4 regions of the Robertmurraya sp. GLU-23 genome follow, and region 3 is predicted to be linked to each of the others. Evidence: riboswitches for the same ligand, from Rfam matches in the RefSeq annotation. Region 3 holds a riboswitch; each other region holds the start of a gene.
The links. Region 3 has a riboswitch for cyclic di-GMP ahead of ACVBAX_RS24375 (anti-repressor SinI family protein). Riboswitches for the same ligand answer to the same signal wherever they lie in the genome.
Positions count from the first base shown of each region.

Region 1: it holds a riboswitch for cyclic di-GMP, as region 3 does, so the genes downstream of both, ACVBAX_RS17175 (GAF domain-containing protein) here and ACVBAX_RS24375 (anti-repressor SinI family protein) in region 3, are expected to answer to the same signal.
Region 2: it holds a riboswitch for cyclic di-GMP, as region 3 does, so the genes downstream of both, ACVBAX_RS20245 (STAS domain-containing protein) here and ACVBAX_RS24375 (anti-repressor SinI family protein) in region 3, are expected to answer to the same signal.
Region 4: it holds a riboswitch for cyclic di-GMP, as region 3 does, so the genes downstream of both, ACVBAX_RS18875 (EAL domain-containing protein) here and ACVBAX_RS24375 (anti-repressor SinI family protein) in region 3, are expected to answer to the same signal.

Region 1 covers NZ_JBRKCV010000011.1:157,087-160,215, reverse strand. The annotation lists gene ACVBAX_RS17180 (helix-turn-helix domain-containing protein) at 170-517, opposite strand; gene ACVBAX_RS17175 (GAF domain-containing protein) at 530-1,177, opposite strand; cyclic di-GMP riboswitch class I at 1,344-1,430, opposite strand; gene ACVBAX_RS17170 (mannitol-1-phosphate 5-dehydrogenase) at 1,580-2,722, opposite strand; gene ACVBAX_RS17165 (BglG family transcription antiterminator) at 2,722-3,129, opposite strand, start outside.
Region 2 covers NZ_JBRKCV010000016.1:101,229-104,357, forward strand. The annotation lists gene ACVBAX_RS20235 (flagellar assembly protein A) at 1-655, opposite strand, end outside; gene ACVBAX_RS20240 (PP2C family protein-serine/threonine phosphatase) at 669-1,517, opposite strand; gene ACVBAX_RS20245 (STAS domain-containing protein) at 1,517-1,834, opposite strand; cyclic di-GMP riboswitch class I at 1,985-2,071, opposite strand; gene ACVBAX_RS20250 (putative bifunctional diguanylate cyclase/phosphodiesterase) at 2,131-2,970, opposite strand; gene ACVBAX_RS20255 (Spo0E family sporulation regulatory protein-aspartic acid phosphatase) at 2,991-3,129, opposite strand, start outside.
Region 3 covers NZ_JBRKCV010000027.1:17,363-20,491, forward strand. The annotation lists gene map (type I methionyl aminopeptidase) at 1-738, opposite strand, end outside; gene ACVBAX_RS24370 (helix-turn-helix domain-containing protein) at 1,312-1,641, shown strand; gene ACVBAX_RS24375 (anti-repressor SinI family protein) at 1,772-1,906, opposite strand; cyclic di-GMP riboswitch class I at 1,939-2,033, opposite strand; gene ACVBAX_RS24380 (hypothetical protein) at 2,289-2,495, opposite strand; gene ACVBAX_RS24385 (pseudouridine-5'-phosphate glycosidase) at 2,805-3,129, opposite strand, start outside.
Region 4 covers NZ_JBRKCV010000014.1:47,101-50,229, forward strand. The annotation lists gene ACVBAX_RS18865 (cell wall hydrolase) at 1-561, shown strand, start outside; gene ACVBAX_RS18870 (STAS domain-containing protein) at 589-1,416, opposite strand; cyclic di-GMP riboswitch class I at 1,614-1,701, shown strand; gene ACVBAX_RS18875 (EAL domain-containing protein) at 1,816-3,129, shown strand, end outside.

The DNA of each region.
Region 1 (3,129 bases), on a different contig from region 3:
GAGAACTTATTGTGTAATTATATCTTAGAACTATTTAGTAGGAAAGTTTTAACATTAAAATATTACAAATTTCTTAATTTTAATATTTGGTACAATACCCAATTTTTACTATTATTTTGCAAGCTCCATACAATAAAAAAACAGGAAACTCAAATGAGCTTCCTGTTAATTAACCTAATTTTTCCTTATGGTTCTTTGAATGACTAATCTTTTCTAAAAGTATTCTAATTTGTTGAAAATCCTCTTCTTGAAGAGGAATCCCTTCCCAATGAAGTTCTTTATGTGAAAGCACTTCTTTTACGTTTAATTCTTGAAGAGGGGCTACATTTAACAAATAATCGACCGAAACCTTATAATAATTTGCAAACATAACGAGTTTTTCAAGGGAAGGCTGTCTAAATTCCGATTCGTACCCCGCATAGGTGGATTTAGCCACTCCTACTATTTTCGCAGCATTTTCCATTGTTAACTGGTGTTTTTGTCTTAATTCTTTAAGTCTCTCACCAAAACCAAACATAGTATTCACCTTTTAATCAGTTTGTTTTATAACCGATAATAAATGAGACTTCACTCTTGCTAGTTGTTCCTCAATCATCTCGTTCCCTTTGCTAAACATATTGATTTCATGAATTGTAAATTCTCTTATGTTCTCAGAAAACACTACGGTATGTCCAACCATTTTATCATTATACTGGATTGGGATGCAACAAACAGCCTTATAGCCCGCCTTTAATAAATCCGTTTTGTGGTTCAGAGAAACTATGTCCTCTCCTTTCTCCACATTTGATATGGCTACAATCTCTTTTCCATAAACAGGTATGTCGTCACCATCCTGAATATCATTAACTGTAGATAGGCCTTGAGAATAATCATTATAGTGCTGAGATACTTTTGAAATTGATGCATTCCATAGTTTTTGTTCCTTTTCATCAAAAAGATAAATTCCGCAATCAATCCCTTTAACACGATGTTCGAGTAGCCTTGTACAACGATGTAACATCATTTTTGTTTCCATAGCCATGAAATCAGCTTCACTAATCACATCGTTTTTGTATAATTCCTTAAATATCTCACTCAAATCAAGTGTATTCTTCATTGTTGGCTCAATCCTAGATAATATTTTACTTATCTCTTTGGTGTAACGAAAACTTTTCAGAGAATGTATGATTTTGTCCATTTTTATACCTCATGTTAGTGATAACTTGTAACTAACCCATTTTATTTTCGAAAAGTTAAATTGTTTAAGAATGTATGATAATAACGAATAATAAAAAGCCCACCAAAAGATTGGTGAGCTTTAATAAAAATAGGGAATAATCCTACCATTTTATTAATCCAACCCTTTCGGTAACCCGGCGATCATTACTGTACTTAGCTTTAGACCCGTAGCTTTGCGTCCTTATTTTTCAATAAGTTTGCCATTATCGATGGTATATTTCCTTTAAAATCGACTATTAATTGAACTATGTTTAGAAACCTTTTCACAAATTTTATCACATTAAACCCTAATTAAGCTATTACCAACATTATAAAAAAAAGGTTGACGGTAACCATCCGACAACCTTAATTTAGAAAGAATTTACCCCTTCAATCCTTCATAGTGTCTAATAATCTCTTTAGCAAGTTGGCTTGAGTCCTCAAGACCACATACTTGTTGAAGCACATACGACACTCCATGTTTGTTAATCATTGACTGAAGCTTTACTGCATCTTCATCTTCTTTGTAATCAAAAAGTAAGGCTGCAGCAATAGCCTTTGCTAAATTATCGTAAGAAAGGCCCACTTTTTGAGCCTGTTGGGCTGGACGTACGAGTCGATCCTCTGGCCCAAGCTTTCTTAACGGGGAACGACCTACTCTTGTCACACCGTCATGTAGATGAGCATTTTCAAAACGTTTAATGATTTTCTCAATATATTTTTGATGTTCTCCCGGATCTAGATGGTACTGTTTGATTAAATAAGCACCCGTCTCACCAAGTGTGGCCTTCACCTGATTGTAGATATCCATATCCGCTAGAGTTTGGTCAATCGTTTCTTTGTTGGCAAGATAACCGAAATAAGCAATCACGGCATGTCCTGTGTTAACCGTAAACAACTTTCTTTCAATAAATGGAGCTAATTCAGGAACGATAATCATTCCTTCAATAGGAGGAATTTCTTCTTTCGTTTCTACCACCCATTCATGGTAAGGTTCAACAAGCACATCTAGAGAACCTTGATTATTTTGAATCGGTACAATCCGGTCCACAGCTGAATTTAAGAATTCTACATGAGCAAGTACCTTTTCTTGCATTTGATCATCAAGATGCTCAAAGATATAGCCTCTTAAAAGATCGGTAGCGGAAATTTGATTTTCACAGGCAATTACATACAGCTTGTCATTATTTTCTTCTACCCTAGCAGCCAATCCCTTTGCGATTAATGGTGCGATTCTCGGGAGGATGTTAGGTCCAATAGCCGTCGTTAAAAAGGCTGCCTTCTTGATTGTTTCTATTACTTCATTTTCCTGTGTTAGATTATTCAATCCTGAAACATTCTCAATAAGAATACTCTCTTGTGCATCTGTTGCAAGCTTTACTTTATATTGTTTTTCTTCATTTAATTGATTAATAATTGGTTCGGCAATATCTATGAAAGTAACATGGTATCCTGACTGAGAAAAAAGGGCTCCAATAAATCCTCTCCCGATATTACCTGCTCCAAAATGTACTGCTAGTTTCATTACATCATCCCTCTATCATTTATTTTTAAATTCGACTGTAGATAATCCGAAAAAATAGACTCTAACCTCTTATAAATTAGCTCTTCATTTGCCGATGAAAAAATCAAAATAGCTTCATCGGTCTCAATAATATTTGTACTAATTAAGCTAATAATCTCCTGCTGTCTGTTACTTAACTCTAATGGGGCCAGCATGAGCAAGAGGTTCTTCATCATAACCAGGTTTCCATCCATTCCCCTAACCAGACAAGGATTAGGCAGATGGGCAATTTGGAAGATCAGCTCACGTACATGCTTATTTCTTGCATGAAATAAGGCTAAATTGGTCTGAGGAATCCCGAGACCGCCTCTTTTTTCCCTCTCTTTTAACGAATTTAGAATGCCCCCAGAATCAGTCACTAGATTCTC
Region 2 (3,129 bases), on a different contig from region 3:
GCATAACTTCTGGAAAAGTTAGTGTATTATTTACTTCTTTTTTCTCAATAGCTGATACATCTAAATGATTTTTTGCTTCCATATCTGGGATTGTCCGAATAATACGATAACCTGGTTCAATAGATAACTGAGCTACTAACTTTTGATTATCCATTATTACTTTCCATTTGGTTTCGAACTCAATATTTTCCCCTTCGATGTCGTATAGATCCAAGTCAGAAATGACCGCCGTTTTTTCATTAACAAGTAAATTATTTCTATACAATTTAATTCCCGGTTGAATAGTAATTGTAGGAAAGTGATTTGCTGATGCTTTGAATTTTATTCTTCCATTCGATATCCAAACCTTTCCTTCAAGTGGATCTACTTCAACCTGTTTCGTATTGTCTTCATATAAGATGTTTTTTAAATTTTCTTCTTCTTCAAAACTTTCTCCTTTAATCATTTCATTTAAAAGATCCTCCATTTCAGGTTTGGAAGAAGTGGATACCTTTGTTAACTTGACGACTGATTTTTTTGATCCAATGCCCAATATTCCTTTTGTACCCTGCTCAATAATCTCAATATTTACTTTATCCCTCGTTGTATCTAGTATCTCAAGACCCACAATTATCGCTTCGTTTATGCTACTTCCTTTAGATAATATACTTTGCATGAAAGAATCCCTCCTAACCAAAAACAGGAGAATTAAGACTGGTAATGTCAGCCTTTTGTTGGCTTATTTTTAATAAAACCATTGTGATATCATCTTTTTGAGGAACACCCTCTGTAAATTTCTCAATTGAGTTCATGACACATTTCTCTAGTTCTCCTACCCCTAGATCTTTGTTTTGTACCAATGTTTGAATTAATCTTTCCAATTTATATCTTTCACCCGCATCATTTTGGGCTTCAATAATTCCATCTGTATAAAAAAAGATTGTATCTAGTTCTTCAAGATATACATTATTTTCTTTATAGACTTGATTAGGTAGTCCCCCAACCATAATTCCTTTTACATTTGGTAGTTCCTCAATATTATTACTTTTCCCCTTAATAAAAAGAGGGAGATTATGACCCGCATTGGCGTAAGTTAAGATTCCAGATTTAGGATTCCAATCCGCACAAAAAAGAGTGACAAATGACTTTAACGTTCTTAAGTCTTGATAAAGTGCTTGGTTCATGGCTGTTAAGGTCTCGCCTGGACCTTTGGTACTTTCAGCTGCACTCCTAAAAGCTCCTCTTGTTAATATCATTAACATCGCTGCAGGTATCCCTTTTCCCATTACATCACCAATGACAATCCGAATGTTCCCATTTACTAAAAGATAAAAATCATAATAATCACCACCGATTAGCCGAGCAGGAAGGGATGAACCTGATACCTCCCCACCTTCAAAGGTAGGAGTTTTCCCATTAAGAAGTTGAGACTGAATATTTCTTGCTAAATTTATTTCCCTTTGTAAAGATTTATCAAAGACATTTTGTTTGTCTTCTGTTTTAGTAGGATAATTGTATGTGAGGCTGTCAAAATACATTAAACAACCTCCCTTTGTATCGTATCTAAAATACGATATACTCCTACAGTTTCAAATATTTGGTGAGTAAGTTCGTTCATTCCTGAAAGTTTTAGTTGAAAATTATTTTCCTGTGACAAATAAATAGAGTTTATTATTGAACCTATACCAGTAGAATCAATAAAATCTAATTCACTAAAGTCAAAAACAAGGGTATGGATGCCATGAGTTTCTTCCAGTAATGGATCAATCACATTTGCAGTTGATATATCCAAAATCCCTTTAAATTTAAAAATAGTGGTTTTCCTCAGTTCTTCTTTTTCTATTACTAAACCCATTTTTTCTACCTCCTTGAATTATTTAATCTCTATCAGAGATAGACCCAAAGCGTATTGTTTTTAATTAATAGGTGTAAAAAAGCTCACCAAAAAGATTGGTGAGCTAAATAGAATAGGGTAGACTGTCCCTATCCATATTATTCCAACCCTTTCGGAAACCCGGCGATCATTGCTGAACCTAGCTTTAGACCCGTAGCTTTGCGTCCTTATTTTTCAATAAGTTTGCCATTATCGATGGTTTATTTAATAAATATATCGTCGTTTTTTTGAATCATTTTAGTGGAAAATTCAGTTAACTATTTAGTAGAAAGGGATAATCCTGTTTCCTTTGAAATAACATATTCAAACTGTTTTTCTTCCAGTGGCTTACTAAATAAATACCCTTGAATAAAATGACAGTTCATGTTCCTCAAAAGTTCCCACTGTTCAATGGTTTCAACCCCTTCTGCAACAACCCTTAGATTAAAGCCTTTGGCCAGAAAATGAATGCATTCTACGATAATGGAGTCTTCTGGGTTTTCCAACATAGTATTAATAAAAGAACGATCAATTTTAATAAATTGAACCTTAAGCTTTTTCAAATGAGTAATGGAAGTAAATCCTGTACCAAAGTCGTCTATCGAAATGGATATTCCTAGGTCCTTGAGCATTTCAATATTGGAGAAAACAGCTTCATCCATTTCAAGCATGGAATTCTCTGTAATCTCAATTTCTAATAAACTTGGACTCACTCGATATTCTTTTAAATGTTTTATAACAGTTGGAATAAAATCTGCTCTCTTTAATGTTTTTGCAGAAAGATTAATGAAAATAGGAACGCAATTAACCCCTACTTTTTCCCACTTTGTAAGCAATCTGCAAACCTTTTGGAGAATCCATACACTCATTTCATCTATTAATCCTCTTTCTTCTGCCATTGGGATGAATTCTATTGGAGAAATCATTCCCCATTTAGGATGATTCCAGCGGATAAGTGCTTCAGCTCCCTTTATTTCCCCCGTATATGTATCGACTCTTGGTTGATAGTGTAGAATGAATTCTTCTCTTTCCATAGCTATTCTTAAATCATTTTCCATTTCGTATAACTTATAATCTTCCGAGATCCGATCAAATAATATTGGAATTGATTCAAACATACTCCCTACACTTCCCTCATTTATATGATTTGGTCTGTATGATAGATGGATGGTGAATGATCTATACTATAAAATAAATTTATTAACACATCTAACTCTTGGCTACAGGTAACCACTTTTTCATTCGTTAATTCTAGATCAGCAGTCAATTCTAAAAGC
Region 3 (3,129 bases):
TGTAAGAATGATCGGACCATTCTTCGTGATGGCAATGGTGTGCTCAAATTGAGCTGAGTTTTTTCCGTCCACAGTACGAGCGGTCCAACCATTGGAATCCATCTTTGTTTCATAGCTTCCAACATTAACCATCGGTTCGATCGTAAATACCATTCCCTCTTTTATGCGAGGACCTTTTCCTGGTAGTCCAAAGTGTGGAACATCCGGCTTTTCATGAATGGAGGGGCCAATTCCATGGCCAATAAAGTTTCTTACGACCGAGAATCCCTCTCCTTCCACATAGGTTTGAATCGCATGTCCGATATCTCCGATTCGATTTCCTACGACGGCTGCTTCAATTCCTTTGAATAAGCTCTTTTTAGTTACCTCTACAAGGCGGGTTGTTTCTTCAGAAGCTTCTCCAACGATATATGTCCATGCAGAGTCTGCTAAGGCGCTATTCACATTGACAACCATATCTATTGTAACAATGTCCCCTGTATTTAGAGGGTCTTTTCTCGGAAAGCCGTGACATATCTCATCATTAATACTAGCACATGTGGCGTATTCGTAACCTCTATACCCCTTTTGCTGAGCAATTGCACCATGCTGTGCTAAATATTTATCAACAAACTGGTCAATTTCCCAAGTTGTTATTCCTGGTCGGATCATTTTTTTTATTTCTTTATGACAAGCAGCCAGAAGCTCCCCTGCTTTTTTCATGGCCTCTATTTCACGAGGTGATTTTAATACAATCATTTATCTCACTTCCCCAAATCCCAATAATGTATAGTCTATATTGTACTCTCTAACGGTCTATATTAGCAAAGCATTCCTATGTCTAATTTTGTTAGATAACCTCAAACAATAGTCAATCAAACGTTTGATTGAATTCCCTTCCCCCCTTTAAAATCAACAAACACAAAAAAAGAATTTGTCGAACAAAAAAAATAGGTTTCACCCACCCCCATCCCGGGTATAAAAGGGTGTCAGACACCCTCCGTGGACAAAATGGGCATTCTGTCTTTTGGTGGTGTCTGTCACCGTTCGTGGACAGATGGGGTGGTTTTGTGCGTCTGGGGTGGACAGTGGGAATTTTTTAGTTACGCCCACAATTATCACTTTCAATACGAATGGTATTGTGTATAATGCTACATAGAAGGGTTAAAAGTTATTTATCAGCTTTTAATCACTAGAACCGTAATAACTATCCATTTGTGACTAACTAAAGAATTTTTAAGAACGGAACCTACTATTTTCGTTCTGAATATGGAACTAACGAATTTTTTTTGCTATTATGAATTCATACAGAGAGATAGGTGAGTGATCTAGATGATTGGAGATCGTGTTAAGAAACTTCGTCTTGAAAAGAAAATGTCCATGTCTGAGCTAGCTGAACAGGCTGGTGTCGCTAAATCATATTTAAGTTCATTAGAAAGAAATTTACAAACGAATCCGTCTATCCAATTTCTCGAGAAAATTTCAGCTGTCCTTCATGTACCAGTTGACCATCTTATACACGAGCATCCAAATAAAGATGAACTAGACTCTGATTGGATGAAGCTTGTGAAAGAGGCTATGAACTCCGGGGTTTCAAAGGATCAGTTTAAAGAGTTTCTTGAGTTTAATAAATGGAGAAGTAATCAATCAAATAATAACTAAAACAAAAAGACAAAATCCAGGTGATTTTGTCTTTTTTTCCAAAATAAAAAGCATTCCCATACGGTCCGACCCTAACGGAAATACTTTCATTCTATGTATGAAACAACCTGCTATGTAAGCTAGTTTCTTTTTATCCTCTAATTTCATTCTCACCTAAAAATCTTCTAATCTCTTCTTTCTCTAAACCTAACTTTTTTGCTTCAAGAATCAACATCATCCACTCATAGTCTAGTTCTTCTAACGTCACTTCACTCGTTTCCAACATTCCTCAATCTCCCCCTAAAATACAATCGTATTCCAGGCAGTCCAGCCGTCTTAGCAAAAAAACTTCTAACTACCTTAGACCTGCGACTTTGCGTCCCCCCTTTTCAGAAGGTTTGCCTTTTTCTGTGTTTTGCTCTCCCCATGTGATTCACTTATCAATCATTTTACTACTCGTTTTTAGTAAATTGTGTAAAAATTTGTCATACACTTAAAAACTTTCCCAACTTTTTAGTTACACTATTCGACAAGGACCTTCATAAGGAACAATTGAGCCCTAAAGAATTTATACAATTTTTTACATTTGTAAGATCAAGCACAAAAATCATAAGTCTTCATGTCGCCCACTGTCGAAATCATTTTTAAAATTTTCTGACTTTTAATGATTAAGTCTTTATTCCTAGTTTTTGATTCTCATATGCTTTTAATTTTCTTTGGATAGGAATGATATTTACATGTACCCTTTCAAGTGTAACCGCATCAAAAAAAGGTAACTTTGTTAGATTATGACCACATATCGGACAGATCCATTCCCCTGCTTCCGAACTGCTGTATGATGGACGATAACATTTGTCACAGTTTTTCCGGTACATTCCCGCCACCTACTATTCTAATAGTTTTCGTTTCTTATTCTATTATTTTTCGTTCTATATAAAGAATAATTTACTTTTATTTTAGACGGATGTGAGGGTAAACTAAACACTCTAAAATGACCATTTTTTCGTTATAATGAACAATTCCCTTTAGTTTTCAGCTCTTTTCTCCTTCTTTCTTACTTTTATAATTTTTTTAAGAACAAATTGTTCGTTACAGTGTACATTTTCAAAATTGTAAATCTAGTACTATTTTTATGCAAAAAAAAAGGAATCAGTCCTTGTGAGACTGACTCCTCAAAAATATTTTTAAGATAGAGTGTTAAGTTGAACTGCTATTTTTGATCCAACATCAGCATTATTTTTAACCAATGCAATATTTGCTTCTAAGCTTCTTCCTTCTGTAAGTTCTTTTACCTTTGCTAAAAGGAATGGAGTGACATTTTTACCCGCAATCTCATTTTCCTTTGCTTCTGTTAATGCCGTTTCAATCACATTATTGATAAATTCCTCTTCAAGAGCATCTGTTTCCGGGATTGGGTTAGCAATCACCACTCCACCGTTCAATCCTAATTCCCACTTTGTACGAATCATGCTCGCTGCTTCCTTTTCATCTTCCACTTGAACGTTCACT
Region 4 (3,129 bases), on a different contig from region 3:
CTACTTGTTCTCTCTACTCTATCGTTCACATTGGTTGGTTTCGAAACTACTTCGAGCGCAGCTGAACAAACTCTTTCAGTGAAAAGTGGAGAAACATCTTGGAAAGTAGTTAGTAAAACTGACAATTCTGCTCTTGAATTAATGAAAGAGAATCATGATAAATTCCCAACATTATATGAAAAGGAAATTGATGTTACAGATCAGGAAAAGGAATTAATGGCCCGACTTGTAACTGCGGAAGCAAAAGGTGAGCCGTATAAAGGGAAAGTGGCTGTTGCAGAGGTTATTATTAACCGTGTAGAGCATGAGGAATTCCCTGATACTGTCAAAGAAGTTGTATATGAGCAGGTATCTGGTACGTATGCATTTTCTCCAGTACAAAATGGTGAGATTAACAAGCCGGCGGATGAGGAATCAATGGAAGCTGTAGAAGAAGCCTTGGTTGACAAAGAGAATGATTCAGAGGCTATATATTTTTATAATCCTGAAATTGCAACGGATACATGGATTTTAACAAGACAAGTGACTGAAACAATTGGTAACCATCGATTTGCGATATAGAAACCAGGGAATAAACCCCTGGTTTTTTTACTGAACAAAATATTGCCTTAATGCTTGTTGCAATGTTCCTAATGTTTTTGTTTTCTTAAAGAATGCTGAAACATCTAAATGAATCATTTTTTTCACAACTTCTGCACGTAAACCGGTGATAATCGAGTGGCAACCCATCATAGAAGTGCCGTCGATAATTTTCATAAGATGATCGATAACGTCAGGTTCCATATCGCCAATTCCGGATAAATCAATGATTAACGTTTGTATACGAAGTCTTCCAATCTCTGTTAGAACCTTTTCTTCTAATATCTCAGTTCGGAAGGAGTCTACCGACCCAATTAAAGGTAAAATACATACAGAAGAAGTGATTGGAATAATAGGTACTGATAGATTTTCAACTAGTTGTCTTTGTGCAACAATCAGGGAATCTTTGTATTTTGAATAACTTATAAAGAAAGTGTTCAGAAACTGGTCGACTCGGTTATTGATTTGTAGCTCTAGCTGAAAGAAGTCATCTAACTCGTATTTTTTGGAAAGAGTGTTAAACGATTGAATAAACATCCAAATTGTTCGTCGTATCGCTTGAACCCATTCCAGTTTGAAGGATAATTCAATTGAATGAGTAGCCCATACAATTCCTTCTTTCTTGGCAAAAGCTTTCAGTTCATCCTCATTGCCATCGATAATGTCGATTACTAGCTTTTGAGCATTCGAAACTAAATTGATATTACCGATTCTTAGTATTTCATCAATCCGACCTTTTACATTTACAGCCTCTAAAAGAAGTGAGTTCTTAAATTTTTCTTTATTTTCTTCAATAAAGTGTTTTAAGTCAAAAGAAGCTTGATATGTAAATTCCAAGAGATGTTCCCCCTTTACAATTCCCCAAGAACTTATACCCTTAAAATATATTTGATAAACATGTTTTTAAGCAAAAATTATAATCAGATAATTAATAGGGATAAAGAATGATTTTTGATAAAAAACAGTGACTTTTATCATAGTTATCGACTATTTTCGACAAAACTTCTATAATGGGTTTGCTAAAATAAAAATAAAATTGAAAAAGGCAAACCCATTGAAAGGTGGGGACGCAAAGCTACAGATCTAAGGTTCTAAAGGAACTATGATGGCTGAGTTGCCAAGGGAATAATTGGAAGACCTATATCCCTTTGGGTGTAGGTCTTTTCTATATTTCACAAAGTATGGACCATACCCCTTTAACATTTCAAAAGAAATATAAAAGAAGAAGGTAATGTCATGAGCAACCAAAAATTCGATTTATTGGAGAAAGTGTTTCATACAAGTAGTGATTATTTAATTGTAAAAGATGTGAATGGACGATGGATTGAAGCAAATCAAAAGACCCTGCAACTATTTGAAATTGAGGAAGGGGCATATATAGGGAAAACGGATGAACAGCTGGCACAGGAATACAAAAAGTATGAGAATTATGGACCTATTTGTGTTCATTCAGACAATCAAGCATGGTTAAGTAAAAAAGAATATCAATTAAAAGAATCGTTTCGAATGGATGGGAATGACTATACGTTCCATGTAAGAAAGATTCCTATGTACGATGAGAACGGACATGAGGATAGTTTAGTTGTAGTAGGTAGAAATATTACTGAGCAAGAAAAATACCAAGCCATTAGTGATAAACAGTATAAAGCCCTACAAATGATTGCGTCAGGTGAACCCTTAACTAATGTTTTTCAAAATATTGTGAATGCTGTGGAGGCACTATCTAGTAACAGTATTTGCTCCATTATGTTTTATGAAGAGAGTGAGAATTGGTTACGTAATGGGTATTCACATAGTTTTCCAGAAAGCTTTTTAAAGAAAATCGACCGATTTCCAGTTGGCTTGAACTTTGCATCTTGTGGACATGCAGCTTTTACGAAAGAGATAGCTATTGTCTCGGATATAGAAACTGACCCATCTTGGTCCAACTGGAAGACGATCCCTTTGAGCTATCAATTGCATTCCTGTTGGTCAATTCCGATCTTATCGTCGCAAGGAGAATTATTCGGTACATTTGCGATCTATCATCCTGATGTACGGAAACCAAAATCTTATGAAATCGAATTACTTAAAGTATTCAGTTACTTAACCGGTGTAGCGATTGAAAGGGATAATCAAGTAAAGGAAATCCAATACTTGGCTTCGCATGATACGTTAACGAATCTTCCGAATATCCGATTTTTAAAAGATGTTATCGACCGATTAATTACTAGACAAGATGAGTTTGCGATTTTATTTATTGATTTAGACCGCTTTAAGCCTATTAATGATACTTTCGGACATGCGGTAGGCGATAAGGTTTTAAGTGAAGTAGCAAGGCGGATTCAGTCAAATATTCCGAAGAAAGGGATCGTAACCCGCATGGGTGGTGATGAATTTGTCATCCTTTTGAAAAAGATGAAAAATGAGAAACAACCCAAAGCAGTGGCTGAACAAATATTACAAGCAATAAAAGACCCGATTGTTATTAATGACCGAGAGTTTTATGTATCAGCTAGTATTGGAATTAGTATGTATCCGTGCCATGGTCATACAGGGGACATATTAATT